3 regions of the Streptomyces sp. NPDC107559 genome follow, and region 3 is predicted to be linked to each of the others. Evidence: riboswitches for the same ligand, from Rfam matches in the RefSeq annotation. Region 3 holds a riboswitch; each other region holds the start of a gene.

Region 1 (9,565 bases), on a different contig from region 3:
GATGCCGCGGTTGGCGAGATAGAGGTGGAGGAAGTCCTCCAGCTCGGTGTCGCCGGCCGCCGCGGACTCGGCGCCGGTGCGCGGGGCCGGGTCGGCGAAGCGATACTCGGTGCGTGCCCCGAGGCGGCTGACGGACCAGGGCAGACCGTGGGCGGCGATGCCCGCGCGCACCCCTGCCTCGAAGCGCTCGGACAGCTCGGACATGTGGGTGAAGGCGTCGTCGGTGAGGACGTGTTCCAGGGTGGCGCGCATCGCGGCGACGGACAGCGCGTTGCCCGCGAGGGTGCCGCCGACGCCGCCCATGTCCACCAGGTCGAGATCGGCGCGGGACAGCAGCCGGTCGGCCAGGTCGGCGGAGAGGCCGTAGGCGCCCGCGGGGATGCCGCCGCCGATCGCCTTGCCGATGGTCAGGACGTCCGGTTCCAGGTCCCAGGCCGCGGTGCAGCCGCCCGGACCGGCGGAGAAGGTGTGCGTCTCGTCGTTGATGAGGAGGGTGCCGTACTGCCGGGTCAGGGCGCGGACCCCGGCCAGGTAGCCGGGTTCGGGGAGCACGATGCCGATGTTGGTCAGCGCGGGCTCCATCAGGACGGCGGCGACGTCGCCGTGGGCGAGTTCGCGCTCCAGCCGCTCCAGATCGTTGAACTCGGCGACCCTGCTGGTCAGCGTGACGTCGCAGGGTGCACCGACGTTTCCGGGCCGAGCGGCGCCCAGGCCGTCGGGCCCGACGACGATGAGCGACTCGTCGACGCTGCCGTGGTAGCTGTAGCCGTTCACGAGGATCTTGGAGCGGCCGGTGACGGCGCGGGCGAGCCGGATGGCCCAGCGGTTGGCGTCCGTCGCCGTCAGCGAGAAGCTCCACCGGGTGAGCCCGAAGCGGCGGGTCAGCTCCGCGCCGACCCATTCGGCGTCCTCGGTGGGCAGCATCGCGGTCGCGCCGCCCAGCTCGGCGAAACGGTGCCGGACGGCTTCGGCCACCACCGCCGGCGAGTGGCCGGCCATCGCGCCGGTGTCGCCGAGGCAGAAGTCGATGTACTCGTGTCCGTCGATGTCGGTCACCCTGGCGCCGCGCGCGGTGTCCAGATAGCGCGGGAAGGCACCGGCGGTCTTGTTCATCCAGGTCATCGGCACCCGGCCGAAGAGATGCTCGGACCGCGCGTAGGCGGTCTTAGAGCGGGGGTTGCGACGGTCGGCCTCGGCGCTCTCGCGGGCCAGGAGGTGCTGAAGGCGGGTGCGGTCCATGACTACCTCGTAGAGCGACGGCGGATGAGCACACAGAGCGTACGACTGAATCGTATGCCGATTCAAGATTCGACGACGGAATCGATCGTCACGACAATCGATTCACGTGCACCGATCGAAGCGAGCGAAGCGATCGAGCCAACAGGGCGCGGAGCGCGACGGCCGCCGCCCCACCCCCACCCCTCTCGCCTCCGGCCCGGAGCGCGACGGAGGGAAATGAAGGTCACAATACGTATCGGACATACCGCACTTCAACCTTCACACGAGCCGCACAAATTAGCTAAGTTGGCGCCAGGCCGCTCGGTTCCTCCGGCGAATCCCGCCGGGCCGCGCTGCCTCCGCCGAGTCCGGTGAACCACTGCGGCCGCCGGAGCCGGGGACCCAACCGATCCTTTGGGGTGAATCGGCCCAACCGCCCTGCGGGGCAAGGGCCGTAGGGCACGCCTTCCGGAACCTCCGCCCGAACCCGACAGCTAACTCGGTAGGCGGAGCACGGAAGGAGTACGTCGCCGATGGCGCCAGGACGCGACAAGCGCCCCGAAGGTCTCGGCCTCCCCGGTATGTCGGACGCGGTCAGCGGCGAGGAGATCCGGCAGCGGATCAACACCCTCTACGACCGCGCGGAGACCGACTCGGGGACCTACAACGCCACCCGCGCGATGTCGGTCGGCGACCGCAGGACCGGCCGCCCGGCGCGTCCCGCCCAGCGCAAGCCGTCCGACCCCGCCCTCGACGCCGTCGCCCGGAAGTGGTTCGACGGAGCGCGCGCCAACGTGGGCCCGATCGTCGCGGCCGTGCTGCCCGCCGACCGGATGCCCGCCCCGTCGGCCCGTCCCGCACCGGCGCCCGCGCCGGAGCTCCCGGCCGCCATTCCGGCCCCTCGCCCCGAACTTGAGGCTCCCGCCCGGCGCGCCCCGGAGCTCACCGCCGGGCCCGTCGCGCCCATCGCCGCGCTCCCGGCCGCGCCGGAGCGCCCACGGGACGCCTTCCCGGCTCTGCCCGCCGCCCCTTCCGCGCTCCCGGCCGGACCGCCCGCGGCCGCACCCACGGTGACGCCTGCTCTCGCGGTCACGCCCGCACCCGTGCCTGCGGCCACGCCTGTGGCTGACACCGCGGCACGGCAGATCGCGCGGCGGTCGGCCAAGGGGCAGAACCAGGAGAAGCTCACCCAGGCCCGGAGGCTGCTGACCCGGCAGGTCGCCCTGCGTACCGCTCCACCGGCCCCGGAGAGCGCACCGGCCGCCGCACCGCGCTGGCCGGTCCCGGAGCAGGACCCGCTGTTCGGCGAGGGCACCGGGTGGCTGACCCAGCCGTCGCCCGCCCCCGGCCCGCTCGCCGGAGGCGGCGAGTACCCGAGCGCTCCCGGCGCCACCGGTCAGTTCGGCACCGTTCCCAGTGTCGCGGGATACCCGAACACCCCCATCGCCACCGGGCAGTTCAGCCTCCCCCTCGATGCCGCCGTGACGAACCCGCCGGCCGACACCGGGCAGTTCAGCGCCATCCCGAGCGTGGCCGCCTATCCGAACACCCCCGTCGACACGGGGCAGTTCAGCCTTCCCTTCGAGGCCGGTCTCACCAATCCCCCCGCCGACACGGGGCAGTTCAGCGCCGTCCCGAGCATGGGGGCCTACCCGAGCGCCCCGGTCGCCACCGGCTACCCGAGCGCCCCCGCGAGCCCTGCCTACCTCGGCGCCCCCGCTGACGTCGGCTACCCGGCCACCCCTGCCGACCCGGCCTACCCGAGCGCCCCTGTGACCGCCGCGTACCCGAGCGCCCCGGTGACCGCCGCGTACCCGAGCGCCCCGGTGAGCCCCGGTTATCCGAGCGCCCCCGCGGTCGCCGCCTACCCGGGCAACCCCGCCGACACGGGCCAGTTCGCCCTGATGAACACCGGCCAGTTCGCCGCACCCGCCATGCCCGCGGCACCCGCCATGCCTGCCATGCCTGCCATGCCTGCTGCCCCCGCCATGCCCGCCCCGGTCGCGGTCGGCATTCCGGAACCGGCGGGGTACGGCGGCAAGGCCGCGAAGGCCCTCGAGTTCGCGCGCGCCCAGATCGGCAGGCCGTGCCTGTGGGGTGCGACCGGCCCCGAGTCGTACGACTGTTCCAGTCTCACCCAGGCAGCCTGGCGGGCCGCCGGGGTCGCGCTCCCCCGCGCGGCGGCCGACCAGGCCCGCACGGTCTCGGCGATCCCGCTCACCGACCTCCAGCCCGGCGATCTCATCTTCTTCCACGGCGACACCAGCCATGTCGGTGTCTGCGCCGGACCCGGCACGATGATCCACGCCCCGGGGCCGGGTGCCCTGATCCGCGAGGAGTCCATCTTCTTCGCCGGGCAGGCGGCGATCCACAGCGCGGCACGGCCCGCCTGACCCTCGGGACTCACACCGAGGACCCACCCGAACCGCGAACTGCCCGGACGGATCATTCCGTCCGGGCAGTTCGCACGTTACGGCGGCACGGTACGCCGGGCATGGATCGGCACGGCGCCCGGACCGTCGGTACCGGTCCGGGCGCCGTGCCGTGGGTGCTCACCCGGGCGTCGTCACACGGGGCGTCGCCTGGTGCGGATCAGCAGGACGACACCGGCGATGGCGAGCACGCCGCCGAGCGCCGCGGGCCACAGCTGCGCGCCGGTCTCGGCGAGACCGCCCTGGACCGCCTGCGGTTCGGTCTGCGGCACGGTCTGGGGGGCCGGCTGCGCGGCGGAGGTGGCCTGCCCGCCGTCGTCCGCGGCCTGGGTCTGCTCGGCGCCGCCCGTCGAGCCCGATCCGGCGGCTGCCGTGTCGTCGGCTTCGGGGGCGGTGGTGACCAGGCCGGAGCCGTTGCCGCCCGAACCCTGCTGTCCCGAGTCGTCCTTCGGGCGGTTGGTCGCCGAGGGGGAGGAGTAGGGCTTGGGCTGGGTGTTGCCGGGACGGGTGGCGGTGGCCGTGGCGGCGGGCGGCTCCATGGTCGCCTGGCCACCGTTGCCTGCGTTGCCACCGTTGCCTGCGTTGCCACCGTTACCGGCGTTGCCACCGTTACCGGTGTCGCCACCGGTCTGCCCCTGCGCGCCGTTCCCGTCCTTCGGAGGCTCGGGGGTCTGCGTCTGCTGGCCCTGGTCGCCGTTGCCGCCGCCGTTGCCCGCGCCGTTGTCGCCGCCGTTGCCGCCGTTACCGGCCCCGTTGTCGCCGCCGCCGTTGCCCGGCTCGGCGCCCACGCCGCACTGCCGGCCGCCGTTGATGCAGTCGACCATCTCGTTCATCAGCTTCTCGTCGAAGACGTTGATGAAGTCGCCGTGGTCCGTGATCGGCTTGTGCAGGTTCTCGGGGAAGGAGTCCACCGCGAACAGCGGGGTCGTACGGCCGCCGTCCTGCAAGCTGGGCGCGTCCACGTCGTACACGATGCGCTGCACCAGCTGCGGAATGGCCTGGAAGCCGCTCGGGCAGGAGCCGTCGGCGGCGGCGAACGCCACGTGCGTACGGTGGTTGGCGCTGTCGATGTTCCGTCCGTCCCAGCAGCTCTGGAACTTGAACGTGCGCACGACGTCGCTGCCGCTCGGGCAGAGCGGGTACTTGTCCTTCAACTGCCGGTCCTCCAGGCCCGTGCAGCTCCAGGACGCGTTGGCGTTGGCGGGGCCGTTGACGAAGGCCTTGGCGTCGCCGGTGATGATGCGCAGCAGCCGCGGCATGGCGGTGACCTTGCTGCGGGGGTTGCCCACGAAGGTCATCGTCACCTGCTTGGGCGTGACGATCTGACCGGCGTTGCCCTCGGTGCCGCCACCGGGCGATCCGGCGTCCCGCTCCTGGGTGCCGTTCTGGAGACGCAGCACGGGCCAGAAGTACGACGACTTGTCGCCCTGGTCCTGGCAGCTGGTCTGTGCGTTCGCCAGGTCGCCGTCGCTGGCGAAGGCGCTGTTGGACTGGTTGCCGACGTAGTCGTGGAAGTGGTGGGCTCCGTTGCTGACGCCCGGGGCGACGATGACGTTGTCGGAGTTGAACAGCCCGTTGGCGTTCACACCGCAGCTGGTGGCGAAGGTGCCGCGGGAGGCGTCCGCCTGGAGTGCGGGGCTCTGCGCGTTGGGCTGGGCCGAGTTGATGTCCGCGTAGTCGGCAGCGACCGGGCCGTTTCCGGCCTGCCCGCCGTTTCCGGCCTGACCCTGCCCCTGGTTCTGCCCCTGGTTCTGCTGGCCCTGGTCCTGGTTCTGCTGACCCTGGTCCTGGCCCTGGCCCTGCTGGCCCTGATCCTGCGTCTGCTGGCGCAGCGTGCAGGCGGCCAGCGCCTCCAGATCCTCCGGACGGTCCCCGGCCTGGCCGATGGCGACCGCGATGCGCTCGATCGTCGCGGCCCGCGTCTCCTTCAGCGGATTCATGATCTCGCTGTCGGCGAAGCCGCTGTCGTCCTGGACGGCCTGCGCCGACTCCTGGAGCTTCTTGTAGGCCTCCGCGACCTGCTGGTCCAGCAGCGCGAGTTCCTTGTCGACGTCCGCGCGGGCAGCATCGGGAACGTCCGTCAGACTGTCGCCGACGTCCGGACAGTCGATCGTGCCGGGACCCCACCCGCCCGACTGCTGCGTGTCGCCGCCCTGCCCGCTCTCGCTCGCGGAGGCGTACACGTTCGCCACGACCAGTCCTCCGCCGCCCAGGATCAGAGCGGCTGCGGCAAAGGTCGCGCGTCGTGCGCCTGTTGGGCGTCTGCGCGTGTTGCGTCCCACGGAAAACTCCTACGCGTCGTGACGAGGCTCCGGGTATGAAAATCCCTCGTCCCATACGGAGCCGGGCCCGGAGGCGTTCAGGCGCCTCACGAATTCACAGCATTTTCTTATCGCGTACCGACGTCGTCACAGGGAGTGCCTGCTAGGGCGTCTCGCATTCCGGGACTTGGCGCAGCCTGCCGAGGCCGTGGAAGCCGCCGGTGAGACGGACCCGGCCCCGCGGCGGGACACCCGAACTGCGATCATGTGCGGTAACCGCCCGGTACGGGTGGGATGCACGCACCTCACCCCCTTGTCCCAGGGAGTTGGCATGGCCTTCGACGTCGCAGCGCTCCGCGCCCTGATCCCCGCCCTGAAGTCCGGGTCCGCCCGGTTCGACGCTCCCGGCGGTACCCAGACGCCGCAGCCCGTCATCGACGCGATGGTGGAGACGCTGGCCGCACCCCTGGCCAACCGGGGGCAGACCACCGAGGGCGAGCGCAACGCGGAGGCGGTCGTCGCCGCCGCCCGCGCCGCGCTGGGCGACCTGACCGGCGTACCGGCGCGCGGCGTCGTCTTCGGCCGCAGCGCCACCCAGCTCACCTACGACCTGGCCCGCACCCTCGCCAAGACCTGGAACGCGGGCGACGAGGTGGTCGTCACCCGGCTCGACCACGACTCCAACATCCGGCCCTGGATCCAGGCGGCGGAGGCCGTGGGCGCGCGGGTCCGCGAGGCGGACTTCGACCCGGCCACGGGCGAGCTGCGGCCCGAGCACATCGAGGCGGTGCTGTCGTCGCGCACCCGGCTGGTCGCCGTGACCGCCGCGTCCAACCTGATCGGCACCCGCCCCGACATCCCCGCCGTGGCCCGACTGGCACACGACGCCGGGGCGCTGCTGCACGTGGACGCGGTGCACTACGCGGCGCACGCGACCGTGGACCTCGCCGAGCTCGGTGCGGACACCCTGGTGTGCTCCCCCTACAAGTTCCTCGGGCCGCACCTGGGCGTGCTGGTGAGCCGGCCCGAACTGCTGGAGACGCTGCGGCCCGACAAGCTGCTGCCGTCCTCGGACGCCGTGCCGGAGCGGTTCGAACTCGGCACGCTGCCCTACGAGTTGCTGGCGGGCGCCCGTGCCGCGGTGGACCTCCTCGCCGACCTGGCGCCCGGCGCGCAGGGCACGCGGCAGGAGCGCCTGCGCGCCGCCTTCACGGCCGTCGAGGCCCACGAGGACGCCCTGCGGGCCCGGATCGAGCGCGGGCTGGCGGACCTCGGCGGTGTGACGGTGTACTCCCGCGCCGCGCACCGCACCCCGACCCTGCTGTTCTCCGTGGCCGGCCACCGGTCGGCGGACGTCTCGCGCCATCTCGCGGACCACGGCGTCGACGCCCCGGCCGGCTCCTTCTACGCGCTGGAGGCCTCCGTGCGCCTCGGGCTCGGCGGTGAAGGGGCGGTGCGGGTCGGCCTGGCACCGTACTCCGACGAGAACGACGTCGACCGGCTGCTCGCGGCCCTGGGCGCGCTCCGCGCCTGAGCGGGCCGCAGCGGGGGTCGTACGCCACCGGCCTGCGCCGTACGCCACCCCCCCGTGCCGTACGCCCGGCGCTCGTGTCGTGCGCCGTGGCGGCACGGGGTGGGTGAGAGCGTAGGGCGAAGGCCGCTGCGCAGCCGGCCGCCGGAGGTGGAGGGTGAGCGTCCCGGAACCGCTGCCGACGTCGCAGTCGGTGCGACTGGGTGTGCTCCTGGCGATGGTCGGCGGGGCGCTGGACGCCTATACCTTCGTGAGCCTGGACGGCGTCTTCGCCAACGCGCAGACGGGGAACGTGGTCCTGTTCGGCATCGAGGCGGCCCACAGGCAGTGGGGGCAGGCGTGGCGCCACGTTCCGCCGATCCTGGCGTTCATCGCGGGTGTCGTGGCGGCGGAGACGCTCAAGCGTCCCCGGCCGGCCGGCGTCGTGCGGTGGCCTCCCGTGGCGGCGCTGGTGCTGGAGATCGTGGTGCTGGCGGGCGTCGGGCTGCTGCCCGCCACCGCACCGGACGCGCTGGTCGTCGTACTGATCTCGTTCACCGCGTCCGTGCAGATCACCGCGTTCCGCAAACTCGTGGACACCGCCTACAACAGCACGATGACGACGGGGAACCTCCGGACCGCGACACAGAGCGCGTACGAGGCGCTCGTCGACGGCGACCGGGAGGCGGCGCGCCGGGCCGGTCAGTTCACGGCCGTCATCCTGGCGTTCCTGGCCGGCGCGCTGGGCGGTGCGGCCCTCACCGTGGCGGTGGGCGTGCACGCGGTGTGGGCCGCCGCCGCGGTGCTGACCTGCGGCCTGGCGCTGTTCGTGCACGACGAACGCACGGCCCGCAGGCGAACCGCGGCGGCGGCCCGTACGGACACCCGGGGTTGAGACCGGGTCAGCCCTGGCGGGCCTTGAAGCGGGGGTTCTTCCGGTTGACGACGAACGTCACACCCCGTCGCCGGACGACCTGCGCCCCCGGCTTGGACTTGAGCGCGCGCAGCGACGTACGCACCTTCATGGCTGCGTTCTCCTTCGGTTCGATCGGGCGTCGGTGGCCGCGGTCAGCGGCGCGCCGGAGCGTGGACCGTGGTCATCGCTCCTCGCGGAAGGGGACGTGCGCCCCTGCCACCGGGTCGTACTTGCGCAGGACCAGCCGGTCCGGGTCGTTGCGGCGGTTCTTGCGCGTCACATAGGTCACACCGGTCCCGGCCGTCGACTTCAGCGTCACGACGGGACGGACCTCGTTGCGGGCCATGCATTCTCCTCTCACCGGCATCGCACCCACTGATCGGTGCATGCCAGTCACGAGGCCTACAACAGCGGGCCTCACCGGGACATTCCCGGCGTGTCCCCGCACCGGCGCAACGCGATCCAGGCGGGCAGGACGGAGGAGATCACGGCAAGTGCCGCGCAGGCGCCGACGGCCCCGCCGAGGGCCGTCCAGGGGAGCTCGATCACGGCGCGCACCGACAGCACGCGCAGCGCGCACCACATGCCCGCCAGGTCGACGCCCGCCACCAGGAGTCCCAGCACGGCGCCGACCCCGACGACCAGCAGCGACTCGGCGGCCACCAGGCGCAGCACCTGCCGCCGCGTCGCTCCGGCCAGCCGCAGCACGGCCAGGTCGCGGACCCGGTCGGAGGTCGCCATGGTCATGGTGTTGGCGAGCGAGATGCCGGTATAGAGGAGAGCGATACCGAGGACCAGGAACAGCCCGATCCGGGTCGTCCGGTTGCTCCGCGGGGAACTCGCCCGCACCCACTGCGACCCGGTGAGGACCCGGCCGCCCGACGCGCGCACGGCCGTCCGCAGCCCGTCGGCCACGGTGGCCGGTTCGGCGCCGTCCACGAGGGCGACGTCGACGCGGTCGACGCTCGCGCCCGGGGCGTTGCGCGGGGTGACGTAGACGCCGTTGCCGCCCGTGCCCTGCCGCAGCACCGCGACGATCCGCAGGGTCCTGGGCGTGCCGTCACCGAGCCAGATCCGCACCCGCTGCCCCACGGTGTGCTGTTCCCACTCCTCGTTGACGACGATCGAGTCGTCGTCGAGGGCGCGCACGCTCCCGGCCACGACCGGCAGATCGGTGGTGGCGGCCAGCGGCCCGGGATCGGCGGCGCGGGCGTCGTCCCTGCGGAGC
Region 2 (9,565 bases), on a different contig from region 3:
CTCGGCCTGCCCTATCTGATCAACGTCACGGCCTACGCGGCGGTCACCTCGATCGCCGTCATCGGCCTCTACATCGCCTACGTCGTGCCGACCCTGCTGCGGCTGCGCAAGGGCGAGGAGTTCGAGCGCGGCCCGTGGCACCTGGGCCGCTGGTCGCGGGCGATCGGCGTGGTCGCGGTGGTCTGGGTGCTGGCCATCACGGTCCTGTTCATGCTGCCGCAGGTCTCCCCGGTCACCTGGGAGACGTTCAACTACGCCCCCGTCGCCGTCCTCGTCGTCCTGGGCTTCGCCGCGACCTGGTGGCTGGTCTCGGCGCGGCACTGGTTCCTCAACCCCGAACACGCCCGCACCATCGCGCGCGAGGCGTCCGCCAAGGGGGCCCCCGAACCGGTCGATCCATGACACTCCCGGCTCACCGCGGCGCCGCCACGCCGTCCGACGCGGCCGGGTCCCCGATACCCGATCGGAGACCCGGCCCTGTCCGGCTATGCTCGGGGAGGCAACATCGCCTGGGCCCTTAGCTCAATTGGCAGAGCAGTGGACTTTTAATCCATTGGTTGTGGGTTCGAGTCCCACAGGGCCTACCGGAACGCCCCCAGCTCAGAGGTACTTCGAGCTGGGGGCGTCACTGGTTTCCGGGCCCTTCGCGAGTGCGGTCCCGCCCGGTCCGGCCGTCCCCGGAAGCGGCCTCAGCCCGTGGGCAGTTCCGTCAGCTCCGTGAGGTCGGCCAGCGGCAGGGTGTGCTGGGTCTGGAGGACCTTCGCGCGGAGGTAGCGGACGTTGTGCGGGGTGGTGAAGACACCCGTCGGCACGCGGTCGCGGACGTCGGCGCCCAGGGCGCGGAGCTGGTCGGCCTTGTCGGGGTTGTTGGACAGCAGGTCCAGGGCGTCGATGCCGAGGGCCCGGAGCATCTGGGCGGCCGCCGTGTAGTCGCGGGCGTCCTCGGGCAGGCCGAGGGCCGCGTTCGCCTCGTAGGTGTCGAGACCCTGGTCCTGGAGGGCGTACGCGTCGAGCTTGTTGTAGAGGCCGATGCCCCGGCCCTCCTGACGGAGGTAGAGCAGCACTCCGCCGCGGTCGGCGATGCGTTCGACCGCCTCGCGCAGCTGGGGGCCGCAGTCGCAGCGGGCCGAGCCGAGGACGTCGCCGGTCAGGCACTCGGAGTGCAGGCGGACCAGCGGGGTGGTGCCGGGCGCGGGGTCGCCGAGGACGATCGCCACGTGTTCCTGGCCGTCGGCCAGGCCGTGGAAGGTCACCAGCTCGGCGTCGACGCCGTAGCCGTCGTGGAAACGCAGCGGGACCCGGACGCGGGAGCGCTGGGTGGCGGCGGGGAGGTCGGGCATGCGGGCTCCGGGTCCGGAGGGAACTTCTGCTTCAGTTTTGAAGCAGAACCTGTGTCCCCGACCCTAACCCATGCTTGAAATTTGAAGCAATGGGTTGGGGGCGCGGTTCGCCGCCGCGCCCGGGAGTGCGAGGGTTCCGGTCGGGAGTGCGAGGGTTCCGGTCGGGAGCACGCAGGTTCCGGTCGGGAGCACCCAGGTTCCGGTCAGGAGCGCGAAGGTTCCGGTCAGGAGCACGGGGGCTTCGGCGAGCGGCGGCGCCACGGCATGTCCTCCGGTGCCCCGGGCGCCTCGGCGCCGCTCTGGAGCGCCCGGGCGACCCCGGTGAAGATCTCCTCCAGCTGCCGCACCTGCTCCGGGGCGAGATGGTCGAACAGGGTCGCGCGCACGTTCTCGACGTGACCCGGCGCCGCCCGCTCCAGGACCGCCATCCCGGCGTCGGTCAGGACCGCCGTGCTGCCCCGCCGGTCCGACGGGCAGCCCTCGCGCAGCACCAGGCCGTCCTTCTCCAGGCGTGTCACCGCGTACGTCAGCCGGCTGCGGGTGATCTTCAGTCGTTCGGCGAGGTCGGTCATGCGCAGCCGGCGTCCGGGCTCCTCGGAGAGCCGGGACAGGATGGAGTAGTACAGGTGCGGCATGCCGGCCTCCTGCTGGAGGTGGCGGTCGAGCGCGTCCTCCACGAGCAGGGTGGCGGCGAGGTACGCGCGCCATGCGCGCTGCTCCTCGGGAGTGAGCCAGCGGGTCGTCATGCCGCCAGTGTAGGTTTGTTTCAAACTTGAACCAAGAGTCCCGAGACCCGCCCCGCCGCCGAGAGTGAGCGCGCCGATGCCGTTCCCGTACGTCCTGCTGTCCGCCGCCGTCTCCCTCGACGGCTGCCTCGACGACACCGGCCCCGAGCGGCTGCTGCTCTCCAGCCCCGCCGACTTCGACCGGGTCGACGAGGTACGGGCCTCCGTCGACGCGATCCTCGTCGGGGCCGGCACGATCCGCGCCGACAATCCCCGGCTGCTGGTGAACTCGCCCGAGCGGCGGGCCGCGCGGGTGGCGGCCGGGCGGCCGGAGTACCCCCTCAAGGTCACCGTGAGCGGATCCGGCGAACTGGACCCGGCCGCGAACTTCTGGCACACCGGCGGCGAGAAGGTCCTCTACACCACCGACCAGGGTGCCGGGCGGGCCCGCCGGGCGGGTCTGGCGACCGACGTCGTCGCGCTGGGGCCCGAGCTCGACTGGCGGCTGCTGCTGGAACACCTGCACGACGTACGGGGGGTGCGGCGGCTCATGGTCGAGGGCGGCGGCACCATCCACACCCAGCTGCTCCAGCAGGAACTCGCCGACGAACTCCAGCTCGTCCTCGCCCCGCTCTTCGTCGGCGACCCGGCCGCGCCCCGGCTGTTCGGCCCGGGGGCCTACCAGGGCGGCCGGCTGCGGCTGACGGAGACCCGGCGGATCGAGGACGTCGTTCTCATGCGCTACGAGCCCACCGCGCCCGGTGTCGCGGACGCCGTCTCGGCCGCCGACCGGCACTGGCTGGCGCTCGCCTGCGAACTGGCGGCCCTGTGCCCGCCGTCGCGGACCGCGTTCAGCGTGGGCGCGGTGGTGGTGGCCGCCGACGGCACGGAACTCGCCCGGGGCCACTCCCGGGAGGGCGGCGATCCCCTCGTGCACGCGGAGGAGGCGGCCCTGGCGAAGATCGACCCGGCCGACCCGCGGCTGCCCGGCGCGACCGTCTACAGCAGCCTGGAGCCGTGCGCCCGGCGGGCGTCCCGGCCGGCCCCGTGCGCGCGGCTGATCCTCGGCGCGGGGGTGCGGCGGGTGGTCACGGCCTGGCGGGAGCCGGACACCTTCGTCACCGGCGCCGACGGCAGCGGGCTGCTGGCGGCCGAGGGCGTGCATGTCGTCGTCCTGCCGGACCAGGAGGCGGCCGCCAAGGCGCCGAACCGCCATCTCCTGCCGGGCTGAGCCGACGCGCCGGACCTGGCCGCGCCCTGTCGGCGGTCTCTCCGGAAGCCCGTTCGTCGGTCCTTTCGCAAGCCGTCCGGCGGCCCTTCGTAAGCCCGCCCGGCGGGCCCGGAAACAATCGCTGTGCATTCCCTCCCGCGAATGGCGTATGCTGGTTCTACCGACGCGGGGTGGAGCAGCTCGGTAGCTCGCTGGGCTCATAACCCAGAGGTCGCAGGTTCAAATCCTGTCCCCGCTACTGAAGACTCAGGGCCGGAATCCAGTTCACGGATTCCGGCCCTGAGTGTTTTCACCACGGCTACCGGCGTTCCCGCGGAGCCGTTTTCGCCGCCGCCGTCATCCGGTCGGCCCAACATCGCTCGCCCTGCGCGCCGACTCCGGCGAATCTGGACCTTCGTGGCTGGAGACGGCGGGAGACGAGTGGTGCGCTCTGGTGACCTGACGGGTGAGGGGCCGCACGAGGAACCCGGCGCGGCCGAGGGGCCCGGCACGGCCGCGGACGACCACCTCGTCCCGTACGCACGCGCGGGCGGCCGCCTCTCGCCCGACCCCGCCCCGGATCCCGGACCGGTGTCCGGGCCGGACACCGGCCCCGGCGGCCGGGCAGCCGCCGTGCCCGCCTCGCCCACCGCACCCGCGGCCCCCGCATCCTCCGTACCGTCCAGGTCCTCCGTGTCCGCCGCCGCCGCCGGCGACGACCGGCGGTTCTGTCTCCTGCGGTCACTCCTCAGGGTGCTTCCCGCGCTGATGGCCGTCGGCGGGGCCGTCTACGGCATCTGCACGCCCCGCGGCTTCACCGGGGCGCCCCTGTTCACGGCCGCCCCGCTGGTGGCGGCCCCGCTGTACTCCTTCCTCGGCACCGCCGTCACGGGTGTGGCCGCCGTGGCCGGCGCGTACGCCGTGCACGCCCGGTCCGCCCGGGTCCCGGACGCCGACGCGGTCACCGAGATCGTCACCGTGGCCACGGTCGCCGTGATGGCCGCGGTCATCAACCGTGTCGTGCGCCGCGGCGACCAGCGCCTCGCCAGCGCCCGCGGGATCGCCGAGGCCGCCCAGCGCGCGGTGCTGCCCGAGCCCGCCGCCCGGATCGGCGGGTACGACGTCGCCGCCCGCTACGAGGCCGCCCAGGCCGACGCCTTCATCGGCGGCGACCTCTACGCCGTGCAGGACACCCCGCGCGGCGTACGGCTGGTCGTCGGGGACGTACGGGGCAAGGGCATGGGCGCGGTGTCGGCGGTGGCCGTGGTCATCGGGGCCTTCCGGGAGGCCGCCGAGCAGGAGGCGACCCTGGAGGCGGTCGCGCAGCGGCTGGAGCGGGCGCTGGCGCGCGAGGGCACCCGGCGCGACGGGCCCGACGCCTTCGAGGGCTTCACCACCGCCGTACTCGCCGAACTTCCGCACGGGGACGAGACGGTACGGATCCTCAACCGCGGGCACCCGCCGCCGCTGCTGCTGCACCCGGACGGCACCGTGCACCCCCTGCCCGCCACCGAGCCGGCTCTGCCGCTCGGCATGGGCGAGTTGGGCAGCCGGCCCGACCGCGCGGAGGAGACCCGGTTCCCCAGGGGTGCCACCCTGCTCCTGTACACCGACGGCGCCTCCGAGGCGCGCGACACCCAAGGCCGGTTCTACGACCCGGAGGAGCGGCTCGCCGGCCGCTCCTTCCACGACCCCGAGGAGTTGCTCGCCGCTCTCGCGCGGGATGTGCACCGGCACTGCGGGGGAGGTCTGACGGACGATATGGCCCTGCTCGCCGTCCGACGACCCTGACCGGGCTTTCGTCACATGGAGTGATCGCGCGACCCCCCTGCGCATAACATCTGAGTCACCATCAAAACCCCGGTGACTCCTGAGGCGTCGCCCCGAGCCTCGCACAAGGGTCAACTCGCCCGATTTCCGCCGGTCATCGCCTTAAGTCCTGGCCAAAAATGTTATTGATCAAGTGGAACGGCTTGGAATCCGGCCCTCGCGCCCATTAACGTTCGATAACGCAGCGCGGTCGTCCCAGCCGTCACAAGGCGGCTCCGTGCGCACGCGCCGAATCCCGCAAGGGAACCGGGGAACCAACACCCTGGGGTGAATCGCACGGCCACCACTGTCAGTGACATCAGTGACAGGCGGTATACGCGCGTAGGAGACCTTCCTGCTCCGAACCCGTCAGCTAACCCGGTAGGCGAGAAGGAAGGAAGGAGCACGCCCACGTGGCGTCCAACCCGCCTGCCCCAGAGGCCCCGTTCGTGCCGAGCCAGCCCAGCACCGAAGCCTTCGGCTTCGACAGCTACCGCGCCGACGAGGGTCCGTGGGAGGAGTGGAATCCCACCGCGGAGACCGTTCGCCCCCCGCGTGGCAAGCATCGCGTCGCCAAGCAGCGTGGCGGGGGACTCGCCCGCAGCTCCACCGTCCTGGGCGTCGGTGTCATAGCCGCCGTCGCCGGCGGCGGAATGGCCAGCGCCAACACCGGCAAGCCTCCGGTCTCCATCTCCATGCCCGACCTTCCCTCCGTCGGCTCCCTGCTGTCGGACGAGAAGCCCGCCGACACCACGCAGGACGTCGCGACCCCGCTCAGCGGCATAGGCGTGACCAACGCCGAAACCGCCCAGGGCACCACCGACGCCGGTGAGGCGCTGCGCAGCCGGATCATGGCCCAGGCCGAGCAGCAGCAGACCCAGGTCGAGGCCAAGGCCGCCGCCGCTGCCGAGAAGGCCGCCGCCGACGCGGCCGCCAAGGCGGAGCAGGAGGCCAAGGACAAGGCCGAAGCCGCCAAGAAGAAGGCGGAGGAGGAGGCCGCGAAGAAGGCCGAGGCCGAGCGCCTGGCCGAGCTCGCCAAGCAGTACACGCTGCCGACCTCCTCGTACACGATCACCTCGACCTTCGGCGAGGCCGGCTCCATGTGGTCCTCCGGGTACCACACGGGCCTCGACTTCGCCGCGCCCACCGGAACGCTCATCAAGGCGATCCACAGCGGCACGATCACCGAGGCGGGCTGGGCCGGCTCCTACGGCTACCGCACGATCCTCACCCTCGACGACGGCACCGAGCTGTGGTTCTGCCACCAGTCCTCGATCAGCGTCAGCGTCGGGCAGAAGGTCGCCACCGGCGATGTCATCGGCCGGGTCGGCGCCACCGGCAACGTCACCGGTCCGCACCTGCACCTGGAGGTCCACCCGGGCGGCAGCGCGGACGGGATCGACCCGATGGCCTGGCTGCGCGGCAAGGGACTCACCCCCTGACGTCCCCGTCCCCCCGGGTTTCCTGACCTCCGGCAGTCCTGGCGACATCCCCCCGACGCCAGGACTGCCGGTTTTTCGCTGCGTGCGACCGGTCACGGCCCGCGGGGCACGGGTCGCGGGTCGCGGCAGCGGTGGGAGTGCCGGACGGCCGTGCGGAATATCACCTTCCGCGCTGGACGTTGACATTTAGCATGACTTCTCTTCGCAAGCTCGGTTCCTCCGACCTCGAGGTCTTCCCGCTCGCCCTCGGCGGCAACGTCTTCGGCTGGACAGCCGACCAGGACCAGTCCTTCGCCGTACTCGACGCCTACACGGCCGCGGGCGGCAACTTCATCGACACCGCGGACTACTACTCGGCCTGGGTCGACGGCAACCAGGGCGGCGAGTCCGAGACGATCATCGGCGACTGGGTCAGGGCCCGCGGCAACCGCGCCGACGTCGTCATCGCCACCAAGGTCAGCCAGCACCCCGAGTTCCCGGGTCTGACCGCCGCCAACATCAAGGCCGCCGCCGACGCCTCGCTGCGCCGCCTCGGTACCGACCACATCGACCTCTACTACACCCACTTCGACAAGCCCGAGGTGCCGGTCGAGGAGATCATCGGCGCGCTCGACGAGCTGGTGCGGGCGGGCAAGGTGCGCCAGATCGGCGCCTCCAACATCTCCCCCGAGCGGCTGCGCGAGTCCGTGGAGTTCTCCGACCGCGAGGGCCTGGCCCGTTACGTGGCCCTCCAGCCCCACTACAACCTGGTCTCGCGCGACACCTACGAGGGCGAGCTCCAGGACGTCGCCGACCGGTTCGGCCTCGCGGCCGTCCCCTACTTCGCCCTTGCCTCCGGATTCCTCACGGGCAAGTACCGCCCCGGTACGACGGTCGACAGCGCGCGGGCCACCGGCGCCGCCAAGCACCTGGAGACCGACCGCGGACGCAAGGTCCTCGACGCCCTCGACGAGATCGCCGGCGCCCATGACGTCCCGGTCGCCACCGTCGCCCTGGCCTGGCTGGCCGCCCGGCCCACGGTGCTCGCCCCGATCGCCTCCGCGCGGACGGTGGAGCAGCTGCCCGCCCTGCTCGGGGTCGCGGAGCTGGAGCTGACGGAGCCGGAGTTCGCGCGCCTCACGGAGGCGTCGGCCTGATCCGGCCCGGCCGTCTCCCCCGGCCCCGGGGCTACTACCGGTACGGGTTGTAGCCGGGGTACGCGGTCGCCGGATACCCGTACGCCGGCCAGCCCACCGGGGCAGGCGCCGGCATCATCACCGGTACCGGCGGGGCCGTCGCCCGCGCCGCGTAGTCCAGCGCGGGCCGCGCCACCTCCCGGCGCTGCCACAGCTCGTGCAGCAGTTCCCGCTCCCGTACGACGAAGTCGCTGCCGGCCCGGCCCCGGCGCCCCCTGCGCCGCAGGGCCGCGAGCGAGGTCGCGTACGCCTCGTACTGCGCCACCGTCCGCTCGGCCGGCTTGCCGAGGTGGTGCCCGGCGTACTCGCGGGCCAGCCGCCGGGCCCGCATCGAGCCGAGCGCGTACGGCTCGGCAGGGGTCAGCCAGCCCGCGGCGACGTACGCGGGCAACTCCTCGTACACCGCCCGCAGTTCGCGCTGGCGGGTCCAGATCACCAGCCAGGTCAGCAGGCCGAACGCGGGCACCATGAACAGCCCGTACACGGCGAAGAACCCGTACTCGCCGAAGGCCGCGGAGCCGTTCCAGAACGCGTGCATGCCCATCGCGAGCAGCAGTCCGCCCGGCGGCAGCAGCACCCGGCGCACACGCTGCCGGTCCGCGCAGAGCGCGGCGAGGCCGAAGCCGATGCCGGTGAGGACGGTGAACAGGGGGTGCGCGAACGGCGACATGATGACGCGGACGAAGAAGGTCGCCGCGGTGACGGAGGCGATGCCCCGGTCCCCGCTGAGCTGGTCGGTGCCGAAGGCGGTGCCGATATAGAGGATGTTCTCGGTGAACGCGAAGCCGGTCGCGGTCACCCCGGCTATGACGACCCCGTCGACGATGCCGGTGAAGTCCCTTCTGCGGAAGAGGAAGACGAGCAGCACGGCGGCGGCCTTGGCGGACTCCTCGACCACGGGCGCTATCACGGTCGCGCCGAGGGTGTCGGCGCCCGACGGATCGGCCGTCGCCGTCGCTATCCACTCCGTCGCGAAGCTGTTGGCGACGATCGCTATCAGCGCCGCGGCGCAGGCGCCCCAGGCGAAGGCGAACAGCAGGTTGCGCCAGGGGCCCGGCTGGACCCGGTCCAGCCAGCGGAAGGCGGTGACGAGCAACGGCACCGGCAGGACCGCGAGTCCGAGCCCGACCAGGAATCCCTCGGTGCCAGTCTGGCGGCGCACCAGCGCCAGGATGACGAGCCCGGAGAGCGCCAGCAACGTGATCACGGCGCCGTACCGCACCCCGGTGCGCTGCCACCAGCGTGGGTGCCGGACCCCGCCTCCGGCGGGGCCGAAGGGGTGCGTCGGATAAGGGGGAACGGTCGCCACGGCATTGACCCTAACGAGGGAGGGCTGGTCTTGCTGTTCCTTTTGTGCCGCCGGCCCGGCGGCCCGGACGGCCGTGTCCACCACGGCTGCCACGGCCGCCGCGGCTACAGCGGCCGCTGCTCCTGCGGCTCGCGGTGCTGTATGCGACGGAAGAGCAGATCGTTCACGACATGTCCCTTGTCCAGTCCCTGGCCCTCGAAACGGGTCACGGGCCGGAACGCGGGACGGGGCGAGAAACCGCCCTCGGCACGGGTGTTCTCGAAGTCCGGGTGCGCGTCGAGCACGTCGAGCATCTGCTCGGCGTACGGCTCCCAGTCGGTGGCGCAGTGCACGAGCGCGCCGGGCCGCAGCCGGGTCGCGGCGAGGTCGAGGAACTCCGGCTGGATCAGCCGCCGCTTGTGGTGGCGCTTCTTGGGCCACGGGTCGGGGAAGTAGACGCGCAGCCCGGCGAGGGAGTCGGGGGCGAGCATCTCGCGCAGCAGGATGATGGCGTCCCCGTTGGCCACCCGGACGTTGGACAGCCCGTGGTGGTCGGCGAGGTTGAGCAGGTTGCCC
Region 3 (9,565 bases):
AGGTGCAGACCGGGCTGGGCCGGACCGGCGACTTCTACGCCTACCAGCACGAGGACGGCGTCGAACCGGACCTGGTGTGCGTGGCCAAGGCGCTGTCCGGCGGCTATGTGCCGGTCGGCGCCACGCTCGGCCGGGACTGGATCTTCAAGAAGGTCTACTCGTCGATGGACCGGGTGCTCGTCCATTCGGCGAGCTTCGGGTCGAACGCCCAGGCCATGGCCGCCGGCCTGGCCGTGCTCTCGGTCATGGAGAACGACCAGATCGTCGCCAACGCCCGCGCCACCGGTGAGCTGCTGCGGTCCCGGCTGGCCGCGCTCACCGACAAGTACGAGCTGCTCGCCGACGTCCGCGGCCGGGGCCTGATGATCGGCATCGAGTTCGGCCGGCCGAAGTCGCTGAAGCTGCGCGGCCGCTGGAGCATGCTCCAGGCCGCGCGCAAGGGGCTGTTCGCGCAGATGGTGGTGGTCCCGCTGCTCCAGCGGCACCGGATCCTCACCCAGGTCTCCGGCGACCACCTCGAGGTGATCAAGCTCATCCCGCCGCTCGTCATCGGCGAGCGGGAGGCGGACCGGTTCGTCGACGCCTTCACCGAGGTGATGGACGACGCGCACAACGGGGGCGGGCTGGTCTGGGACTTCGGCCGGACGCTGATCAAGCAGGCGGTGGCCAACCGGTAGGCCGGGCGGGGTGTCGGTGCGCTGCGGCATGATGACGGCCGTGAACACCGAGATGCTCAAGGACATCTGGCAGCGGCTCCTCACCGACCCCGGCAAGTCGTGGGTGCTGTTCGAGCACGGCACCTGTGTCGTGCTCACCGCCCCGGAGGGAGACCTCGCGGACCAGGCCACCGGGATCCTGCGGGAGTTCGGACCGGTGCACGTCGGATCCCCGGCGGGGGACTTCGGGGTGATCGACCTCAAGGACGCCGAAGGATGGGTCGTCACCGGGCAGCACAACGACGTCCTCACCTACGTCGGCCCCGACGAGCCGCACGAACGGTCGGACATCGCGATAGGGGTGTTCGGGCGGTCCAAGCGCCACCGCGACGGCACCGAACTCCACGTCGTCCATGTCGAGGACAGGCGCGGCCGGGCGGACCAGGACTGATCACGGGCATGGGGATCACGGGCATGGGCGCCGGCACGGGCACGGATACAGGCACCGGCACGGATAGCGGCACCGGCACGTAGGCGGTCGCCGGGCCGTGCTCCAGGGCCTGCAGCTTGCGGTTTGCCTGAGAGGCAAGTTATTTGCCTGGGAGGCAATCGGCTGGCTCAATGGATCCCATGAGCTTCCCCGAAGCCGCCCCCGAGCCGCCGCTCGGCCCGGCAGCAGAGCCGGTCGCGGAACCGGCGGCGGAGACCGCCGAAGGTCTTCCGGCCGTCGCGCCGCGGCTGCGCGCCCTGCGCCGCCGGGCCGCACTGACCCTGGAGGCCGCCGCCCGCGCCGCCGGGCTGTCGCCCGCCCATCTCTCCCGACTGGAGACCGGGCAGCGCCAGCCCTCGCTGCCGATGCTGCTCACACTCGCCCGCGTCTACGGTACGACAGTCTCGGATCTGCTCGGCGAGACGGTCCCCGACCGGGACGCCGTGCTGCGCGCCGGTGACATGGAGCCGACCGCCGCGGGCGGCTGGACGTACTGGCAGGCCGGCTCGCCCGGCCGCGGGATGCAGCCCCTGCGGGTGCGTGTCCCGTACGGCTCGCAGGGCGACATCGTCCGCGTGCACCCCGGCGAGGAGTGGCTGTACGTCCTCACCGGGCGCCTGCGGCTGCGGCTGGCCGACGCCACCCATCTGCTCGGTCCGGGCGACAGCGCGCACTTCGACTCGCTGACCCCGCACCGTATCGCCGCTCAGGACCCCGCCGGGGTCGAGCTGCTGTTCGTACACACCCTGCTGCAAAGCCCGACGGCCGCCCTGTGCCTCGGCAACGTCATCGGAGAGAGGCCATGAGCGACATCGAGGAGAAGTTCCCCCGTGCCCTCTGGATCAGGCTGATCATCTACATCGCCGTGGGACACGTCCTCGCGGGTTTCATCTGGCTGCTCTTCGAGGTCGGCGCGCAACAGCAGTAGCCACCCGGTAGCAGTGGCCGCCCGGCAGCGGGCGGCCCCGGAGGCCGGAGCCCGGCGGCGGACCGCCGCCGGGCTCCGGCCTCCGGTCAGTCCAGGAGCCGCTCGCGCAGCCGTTCCCGGGTCCCGGGGGTCAGCTTGAGCCCCAGCTCCAGGTAGGCGTCGACGCCGCCCCAGTTCTCCTCGATGGTCTCCAGCGCCGCGGCCAGGTACTCCGCACGCGCGTCGAACAGGGGGCTGAGCAGCTCCATGACCTCGGGGGAGTAGCCCGCCGAGGACGAGTCGCTGCGGCGCACCTTGTAACGGCGGTGCGTGGCGTTGGACTCCAGGTAGTCGGCGAGGATCGCCTCGCGCTCCACCCCCAGGGCCAGCAGCGTCACCGCGATGGACAGACCGGCGCGGTCCTTGCCCGCCGCGCAGTGCATCAGGACGGGGACACCGTCCTCGGCGAGCGAGTGCAGCACCCGGGAGTGCTCGGCCGTCCGCTCCTTGACGATGGTGCGGTACGACATGATCATCCGGTGGGCGGCCTTGCCCTCGCCGAGGATCGCGCGCAGCTGCTCGATCTCGCCGTCGCGGACCATCTTCCAGAACTCGGAGCCGTCCGCCGGGTCCGACAGCGGCAGGTTCACATTGCGCACGCCGGGCAGCTCGACGTCCGGGCCCTCCAGCTTCTGGTCCGCCGCGTTGCGGAAGTCGAAGATCGTGTGCAGCTTCAGGGAGGACAGGAACGCCGCGTCCTCGTCGGTGGCGTGCGCCAGGTGACCGCTGCGGAACAGCACGCCGTGGCGCACCCGCCGTCCGTCGGCGGTGGGCAGCCCGCCGACGTCACGGAAGTTGCGCACTCCGGCCAGTTCGGGCTCGGTCGACGGGACCTGCTGCGTCAAGGGGGGCTCCTCCCGCTGGACCCGTCGGCGTGGCTCGGCGGGTGGCCGACGGGATGCGCTGTCGACGATACGACATCGGTTCGAGGGGGGCCGCGTTGTCCACAGGCCAAAGCCTCAATGCGCAGATCGCCGCTATTTGGAATCTCTGAGATGTATGCCCGAATTGAACCTTTCGTGCTAAGTCGCCCCGGAGTAAAGGCGGCTGAGTGGCAAGCGCGTGAGCAGGGTCATATCGGTGACCGTGAGTGGTACGTCATGTTCACGCAATCAGTGCGCTTTTTTGGGGAGATGTGAAGCGAGAGGGCGGTGAATTCACAGAGGGTAATCGGGATCTCTCGTAACGGATCAAGCAAATCGGGCAGATCCGGAAGGGGGCGCTTGTCCCCTTGCGGCGGGCTCGCTTAGGTTCCACACCGATCCGGACGGACGCCTAATCCTGCCGCCGCCCGGTGCCCGCACACTCACCCGTGCACGGCAGGAGCGGGGGACCCACAGGCTCGACCGCCTGGTCCCGTCACCGGAACAGGCTAGGGGTTCAGCCGCGCCGCGAGCGCGGCCGGGCATCTCCAGTCCGCACCCGACAGCTCACCTCGTAGGCGCCGGAGAGGAAATCGCCATGCCCGCGAAGGGTAAGCACCGCCGTCCCAAGACCCTGCGTCTCACCCGCTCGTTCGCCGTCGCCGGAACCGGCGGCGCCGCGCTCGCCCTCCCGCTGCTGGGAGCCACCGGTGCGCACGCGGCGACGCCGCAGTCCGCCGTCCAGTCGGTTCCCGGCACGGTCACGCAGTCCGTCGCGACGAGCGGCCAGAAGACCGCCGAGCAGGCTGCCGGGCAGAGCGCGGATGTCCGTACCTACACGGTGGTCGCCGGCGACTACCTCGCGAAGATCGCCGACGCGCAGCACGTCGACGGCGGCTGGCACCGGCTCTACCAGGACAACCGGGCGGCCGTCGGGGCCGATCCGTCGCTGATCCACCCCGGTCTGAAGCTCAGCATCGGCGCGCAGGCCGTGACGGGCGGGGACGCCCGGTCCGCCGCCCCGCAGGCCGCCGCGCCCAAGTCCCCGTCGGCGGAGTCCTCCTCCGCGAAGTCCGCGTCCACGGAGTCCTCGTCCGCGCAGTCCTCGGCGTCGAAGCCCGCAGCCCCGCAGGCCGCCGCGCCGCAGACCACCGGCAGCGGCTTCACGCTCCCGGTCGCCGGGGCCCCGATCGGCACCGCCTACCACGTGGCGGGCAGCATGTGGGCCAGCGGCCACCACACCGGCGTCGACTTCGTCGTCCCGACCGGCACCTCGCTCAAGGCCGTCGGCGCGGGCACCGTCGTCTCGGCCGGCTGGGGCGGCGCGTACGGCAACCAGGTCGTCATCCGGCTCGCCGACGGCCACTACGCGCAGTACGCCCACCTGTCCCAGCTCTCCGTCTCGGCCGGCCAGGCCGTGACCGCGGGTCAGCAGGTCGGCCTCTCGGGCGCGACCGGCAACGTGACGGGTCCGCACCTGCACTTCGAGATCCGCACCACGCCGGACTACGGCTCCGACATCGACCCGATCGCCTACCTCCGCGCGCACGGCGTCGCCGTCTGACCCGCGGGCCGTCCGACAGCCGGGCCGCCTGACAGCCGGGCCGTCTGACCGACGGGCCGTGCGGCTGACGGGCTGTCCGACCGACAGGCCGTCTCCCGCACGCGTCTCCGCCGTCGAAGGCCGGACCCCCACCCCCGGGGTCCGGCCTTCGGCGTGCCCGGGTGCGGGCACCGCGTCGACGTCCCGGATCGCACGCTTATTCCCCGATTGGGCAACTCTTTAGGAGTGGCTTATCTCACCGTCCGTCAACCCATGGCTACGGTCGCGTAGGTCACATTCGAAGGTGAATCATGAGCCGATGTGGCAGACGATTCGAAGAGTGACAGCAGAGCAGTGATCGGGTCGTACGTAGCGGTGGGGGACAGCTTCACCGAGGGCGTCGGCGACCCCGGCCCCGACGGGGCGTTCGTCGGCTGGGCCGACCGGTTCGCGGTACTCCTGGCGGACCGGCAGCCCGAGGGCGACTTCCAGTACACCAATCTCGCGGTACGCGGAAAGCTCCTCGACCAGATCGTGGAGGACCAGCTTCCGCAGGCCGTCCGACTCGCGCCGGACCTGGTCTCCTTCTGTGCCGGCGGCAACGACATCCTGCGGCCCGGGACCGACCCCGACGAGGTGGCGGAGCGGTTCGAGCGCGCGATCGCCGCGCTGACCGCCGTATCCGGCACGGTCATGGTGACGACCGGCTTCGACACCCGCGGTGTTCCCCTGCTCAAGCACCTGCGCGGGAAGATCGCGACCTACAACGGGCACGTCCGGGCCGTCGCCGACCGGTACGGCTGCCCGGTGCTGGACCTGTGGTCCCTCAAGTCCGTCCAGGACCGCCGGGCCTGGGACGACGACCGGCTCCACCTCGGGCCCGAGGGGCACACGCGCGTGGCACTGCGCGCGGGCCAGACCCTCGGCGTGGACGTGCCGGCCGACCCGGAGCAGCCCTGGCCCGCGCTGCCCCCGCGCGGCACCCTCGAAGTACGGCGCGACGACGTCCACTGGGCGCGTGAGTACCTGGTTCCGTGGATCGGCCGACGGCTGCGCGGGGAGTCCTCGGGCGACCACGTGACCGCCAAGGGCGCGCTGTCCCCGGAGGACATCAAGGAACGGATCGCGTCCGTGGCCTGAGCGGCCGACGGACCCGGGCGCGGGGCCGGTCCTCCGGCCGGCTCCGCGCCTACGCCGTCAACGCCTCCCGTGCGAGACCCAGTTCCCGGGCCAGCGCCTCGTCCACCCACTCCTGCGCGCGGGCCCGCGAGACGGCACCGGAGTACGACGTCAGCTGCACGGCGAGCCCGTCGAGCAGCGCCGTCAGACGCAGCGCGGTGGCCGCGGGGTCCGGGCACTCGAACTCCCCGGCGGCCACACCGTCCGCGACGACCTCGGCGAGCGCCGCCTTCCAGCGCCGGTCGAGGTCGCGCGTGACGTCCTGCAGCGCGGGCTCGCGCAGCGCCGCCGCCCACCCCTCGATCCACAGCCGCCAGCCCTTGGCCTGCCCCGTGGGGGCGTACCAGCGCACGGCCGAGCGCAGCCGCCGCAGCGCGGTCGTCCGGCGGCCGAGCAGCTTGCGCAACCGGGCCAGGTCCTCCTCGGCCGCGTAGGTGAAGGCGGCGGCGACCAGCTTCTCCTTGGTCGAGAAGTGGTAGAGCACCAGCGCGTTGCTCACCCCGAGCGCCGAGGCCACGTCGGCGATCCTGACCGCCGCCACGCCCCGCGCCTCGATCTGCTGCACGGCGGCCCGCAGCAACTCCTCGCGCCGCTCCGCCACGTTCAACCGCACTCTCGCCACCCGGTCACCCTAGTGCCGCACCCCCGCTGCCGGAACGGCGAAGTGATCCGTACCGAACGGGCCCGGGTTCGGGACGGCCGTCGCCGGTGACAGGCGCCACGGCTGCCCGCGGGGCGGGCGGGAACGTACGGCCGGGCACCGGCGTTGTGGCAGGAGCCGACCATAATGAAACGTCCTGACTCCCCCTGGAGGTGCCGTGCCCGGTTCCCGTTCCTCGAGCCTCGGGCTCCGCTCGTTGCAGCCCGCGGCCTTCGGCGCGGACCCGAGCGGCGGGCGCATGGCGCGCATCCGCAGATCGCCCCACTTCAAGGACGGGGTGTTCCAGAACCCCGGCGGCCCGTCCCGGATCCGTCCCTCGGGCTCCGCCGCCTCCCTCGCGAAGGTGTACTTCGACCGGGAGGCCAAGTCGCACCGTGCCCCGAGCGGCACGATCCCGGTGCACGCCACCACCCTCGCCGACCTCGCCCGGCCGCCCGCCTCCGGACTGCGGCTCACCTGGATGGGACACTCCAGCGTGCTCGCCGAGATCGACGGCCGACGGGTGCTGTTCGACCCCGTCTGGGGGGAGCGCTGCTCGCCGTTCGCCTTCGCCGGTCCCAAGCGGCTGCACCCGGTGCCCCTGCCGCTGGCCGCGCTCGGCCCGGTCGACGTCGTCGTCATCTCCCACGACCACTACGACCACCTCGACATGCCCACGATCAAGGCGCTGGCGGGCACGGACACCCTGTTCGCCGTGCCGCTCGGGGTCGGCGAGCACCTCGAACACTGGGGTGTGGCGGCCGACCGGCTGCGCGAGCTGGACTGGCACGAGTCGACCCGGATCGGCGGCCTCACCCTGACCGCCACCCCCGCGCGCCACTTCTGCGGCCGCGGGCTGCGCAACACCCAGCACACGCTGTGGGCTTCCTGGGTCGTGGCCGGCGAGGAACACCGGATCTACCACAGCGGTGACACGGGCTACTTCGACGGATTCCGGGGCATCGGCGCGGAACACGGCCCGTTCCACGCCACAATGATCCAGATCGGTGCGTACTCGGACTTCTGGCCCGACATTCATATGACTCCGGAGGAAGGGGTCCAGGCCCACCTCGACCTCCAGTCCGGTGACCCGGCGGCCGGCGTGATGCTGCCCATCCACTGGGCGACCTTCAATCTGGCGCCGCACCCGTGGGCCGAGCCGGGCGAGGGCACGATGCGGGCCCTGCACAAGGCCGGAGCGAACCTGGCGGCCCCGGTGGCCGGCGAGCCGTTCGAGCCGACCGTGGCGGCGCCCTCGGCGCCGTGGTGGCGTGCCGTCGCCAAGCCGCCGACCGGGGGCTGGCCCACGTGGCCGCCGGTGGCGTCGGCCGGACCGGAACCGGCCTTCGCGGGGGAGTAGCGGTCGATCCGTCCGGGGCCGGACCACGCGCGGCCCCGTTTCCTCTCGTGCTCCGTCGGCACCCGTGCGCGGTCGGGCGGCAACAGTTCCCGCCCCTTCGGCATCACCGAGCCTTTCGGCATCACCGACAGCGACTGTTTCTGATCGGTTGAGACCAACTTCTTACTGCCAGGTTCTCTTCGCGTTCCCCCTGGGGGAGGGGGGTCTGGTGGGTTTATCGGTCTTTCGTGCGAGGCCTCATACCAGAGCGGGATGCTCCCCGTGGGACTTTGCCAACTGCCCACCGCACCTGTCGCAACCGCGACTACTGTGAGTGTCCGCCGGGCGACGCAGGGCCGAATTCTTCGGCTCTCCCGACCGGCATCGCGATGGCGCATGCCCGAGCTGCGCACCACGCGTGAGCAACCAGGCTCAGGCTCGACGGACCAGCACGAGGACACCGATGTCTCACCTCCGCGCACCGGCCGCACGCGCAGACCGCCGTGACGGCGGCGGGCGGCACGGGCGGCCGGTCGCCCGCCCCGCCGTCCCGCTTCCCGAGGCCCACATACGGCCGCAACTCCTGCGGCTCGCCGTGCTGCCGCCCATCGCGGTCGCCCTCAGCGCGTGCGCGGCGATCCTGGTCACCGCCCGCTCCGCCGGAGCCGGACAGGGCATCACCCTGTGGGCGGTACTGACCGGCGCCCTCGCGGTCACCGTCGCCGGGATCCTGATCGCCGCCGTCGCCGCCGACCGTGCCGCCCGGTCCGTGACCGACCGGATCGCCGCGCTGCGCCGCAGCAGCGCCCGCGGCGAGGCCGATCTGCGCGCCGTGGTGGAGGCGTTACGACGCGGCGAGAACGCGCCCCGGCGCAAGCCGCGCGGCGGCCCGGCCAAGGACGCCGACGAGTTCGAACTGCTCGCCGCGGACCTGGCCCGCGCGCACGACGGCGCCGTCACCGCCGTCGTGCAGGCCGCCCAGCTCTCCAGTCAGACGGGCAGCGAACAGAAGCTGGAGGTCTTCCTGAACCTGGCCCGGCGGCTCCAGTCGCTGGTGCACCGGGAGATCTCCATCCTCGACGAGCTGGAGAACCAGATCGAGGACCCCGACCTGCTCAAGGGCCTCTTCCACGTGGACCACCTCGCCACCCGCATCCGCCGTCACGCCGAGAACCTCGCCGTGCTCGGCGGGGCGGTCTCGCGCCGGCAGTGGAGCAACCCGGTGTCCATGACCGAGGTGCTGCGCTCCGCGATCGCCGAGGTCGAGCAGTACTCACGGGTCAAGCTCGTCCCGCCGGTCGACGGCGAGCTGCGCGGTCACGCCGTCGCCGACGTCATCCATCTGCTGGCCGAACTCGTCGAGAACGCCACGGTGTTCTCCGCCCCGCACACCCAGGTGCTGATGCGGGCCAATCTCGTCACCTCCGGGCTCGCCGTCGAGGTGGAGGACCGCGGGCTCGGTATGCCCGCCGAGGAGCAGAGCAGGATGAACGACCTGCTCGCCGACCCCGACCAGGTCAATGTCGCCCGGTTGCTCGCCGACGGCCGGATCGGGCTCTTCGTCGTCTCCCAGCTCGCGCGCCGACACGGCATCAGGGTCCGCCTCCAGACCAACATCTACGGCGGGGTGCAGGCCGTCCTGGTCGTGCCGCAGGGGCTGCTCGGCACGGCGCCGGGTGGCGTCCTCGGGGCCGTCGCCGTGCCACGGCCGGCGGACCCGGCGACCGGTCCCGCCGCACCGCAGCAGTCCGGGACCGGATCCGCCCCGGAGTCCGGACGGCAGCTCGCGCCCGCCGTACCTGCCGTCCCGACCGGCCGACGGCGTCGGCAGCAGCGTGACGACGACCGTGGCACCGTCGTTCCCGCCGCCCTCGACCGGAGCGCGCGG

The links. Region 3 has a riboswitch for cyclic di-AMP ahead of ACZ7OY_RS07470 (M23 family metallopeptidase). Riboswitches for the same ligand answer to the same signal wherever they lie in the genome.
Region 1: linked by a shared signal. The riboswitch ahead of ACZ7OY_RS27020 (C40 family peptidase) and the one ahead of ACZ7OY_RS07470 (M23 family metallopeptidase) in region 3 are both predicted to bind cyclic di-AMP.
Region 2: linked by a shared signal. The riboswitch ahead of ACZ7OY_RS14430 (M23 family metallopeptidase) and the one ahead of ACZ7OY_RS07470 (M23 family metallopeptidase) in region 3 are both predicted to bind cyclic di-AMP.

The regions. Positions count from the first base shown of each region.
Region 1 covers NZ_JBVKBD010000010.1:1,595-11,159, forward strand. Annotated here, with positions in the region: gene ACZ7OY_RS27015 (transaminase) at 1-1,239, opposite strand, end outside; cyclic di-AMP (ydaO/yuaA leader) riboswitch at 1,569-1,743, shown strand; gene ACZ7OY_RS27020 (C40 family peptidase) at 1,752-3,611, shown strand; gene ACZ7OY_RS27025 (DUF1996 domain-containing protein) at 3,785-5,932, opposite strand; gene ACZ7OY_RS27030 (cysteine desulfurase-like protein) at 6,243-7,445, shown strand; gene ACZ7OY_RS27035 (YoaK family protein) at 7,600-8,316, shown strand; gene ACZ7OY_RS27040 (50S ribosomal protein L36) at 8,324-8,446, opposite strand; gene rpmG (50S ribosomal protein L33) at 8,519-8,683, opposite strand; gene ACZ7OY_RS27050 (ABC transporter permease) at 8,755-9,565, opposite strand, start outside.
Region 2 covers NZ_JBVKBD010000003.1:649,091-658,655, forward strand. Annotated here, with positions in the region: gene ACZ7OY_RS14395 (amino acid permease) at 1-402, shown strand, start outside; tRNA gene ACZ7OY_RS14400 (tRNA-Lys) at 512-584, shown strand; gene ACZ7OY_RS14405 (GTP cyclohydrolase II) at 690-1,340, opposite strand; gene ACZ7OY_RS14410 (MarR family winged helix-turn-helix transcriptional regulator) at 1,565-2,086, opposite strand; gene ACZ7OY_RS14415 (dihydrofolate reductase family protein) at 2,163-3,296, shown strand; tRNA gene ACZ7OY_RS14420 (tRNA-Met) at 3,461-3,534, shown strand; gene ACZ7OY_RS14425 (PP2C family protein-serine/threonine phosphatase) at 3,720-5,066, shown strand; cyclic di-AMP (ydaO/yuaA leader) riboswitch at 5,322-5,487, shown strand; gene ACZ7OY_RS14430 (M23 family metallopeptidase) at 5,498-6,526, shown strand; gene ACZ7OY_RS14435 (aldo/keto reductase) at 6,718-7,662, shown strand; gene ACZ7OY_RS14440 (PrsW family intramembrane metalloprotease) at 7,697-9,010, opposite strand; gene trmB (tRNA (guanosine(46)-N7)-methyltransferase TrmB) at 9,115-9,565, opposite strand, start outside.
Region 3 covers NZ_JBVKBD010000002.1:169,191-178,755, reverse strand. Annotated here, with positions in the region: gene ACZ7OY_RS07495 (aspartate aminotransferase family protein) at 1-677, shown strand, start outside; gene ACZ7OY_RS07490 (hypothetical protein) at 709-1,107, shown strand; gene ACZ7OY_RS07485 (helix-turn-helix domain-containing protein) at 1,287-1,952, shown strand; gene ACZ7OY_RS07480 (DUF6126 family protein) at 1,949-2,074, shown strand; gene ACZ7OY_RS07475 (tyrosine-protein phosphatase) at 2,161-2,958, opposite strand; cyclic di-AMP (ydaO/yuaA leader) riboswitch at 3,411-3,572, shown strand; gene ACZ7OY_RS07470 (M23 family metallopeptidase) at 3,575-4,540, shown strand; gene ACZ7OY_RS07465 (SGNH/GDSL hydrolase family protein) at 4,874-5,659, shown strand; gene ACZ7OY_RS07460 (TetR/AcrR family transcriptional regulator) at 5,709-6,320, opposite strand; gene ACZ7OY_RS07455 (MBL fold metallo-hydrolase) at 6,517-7,698, shown strand; gene ACZ7OY_RS07450 (sensor histidine kinase) at 8,141-9,565, shown strand, end outside.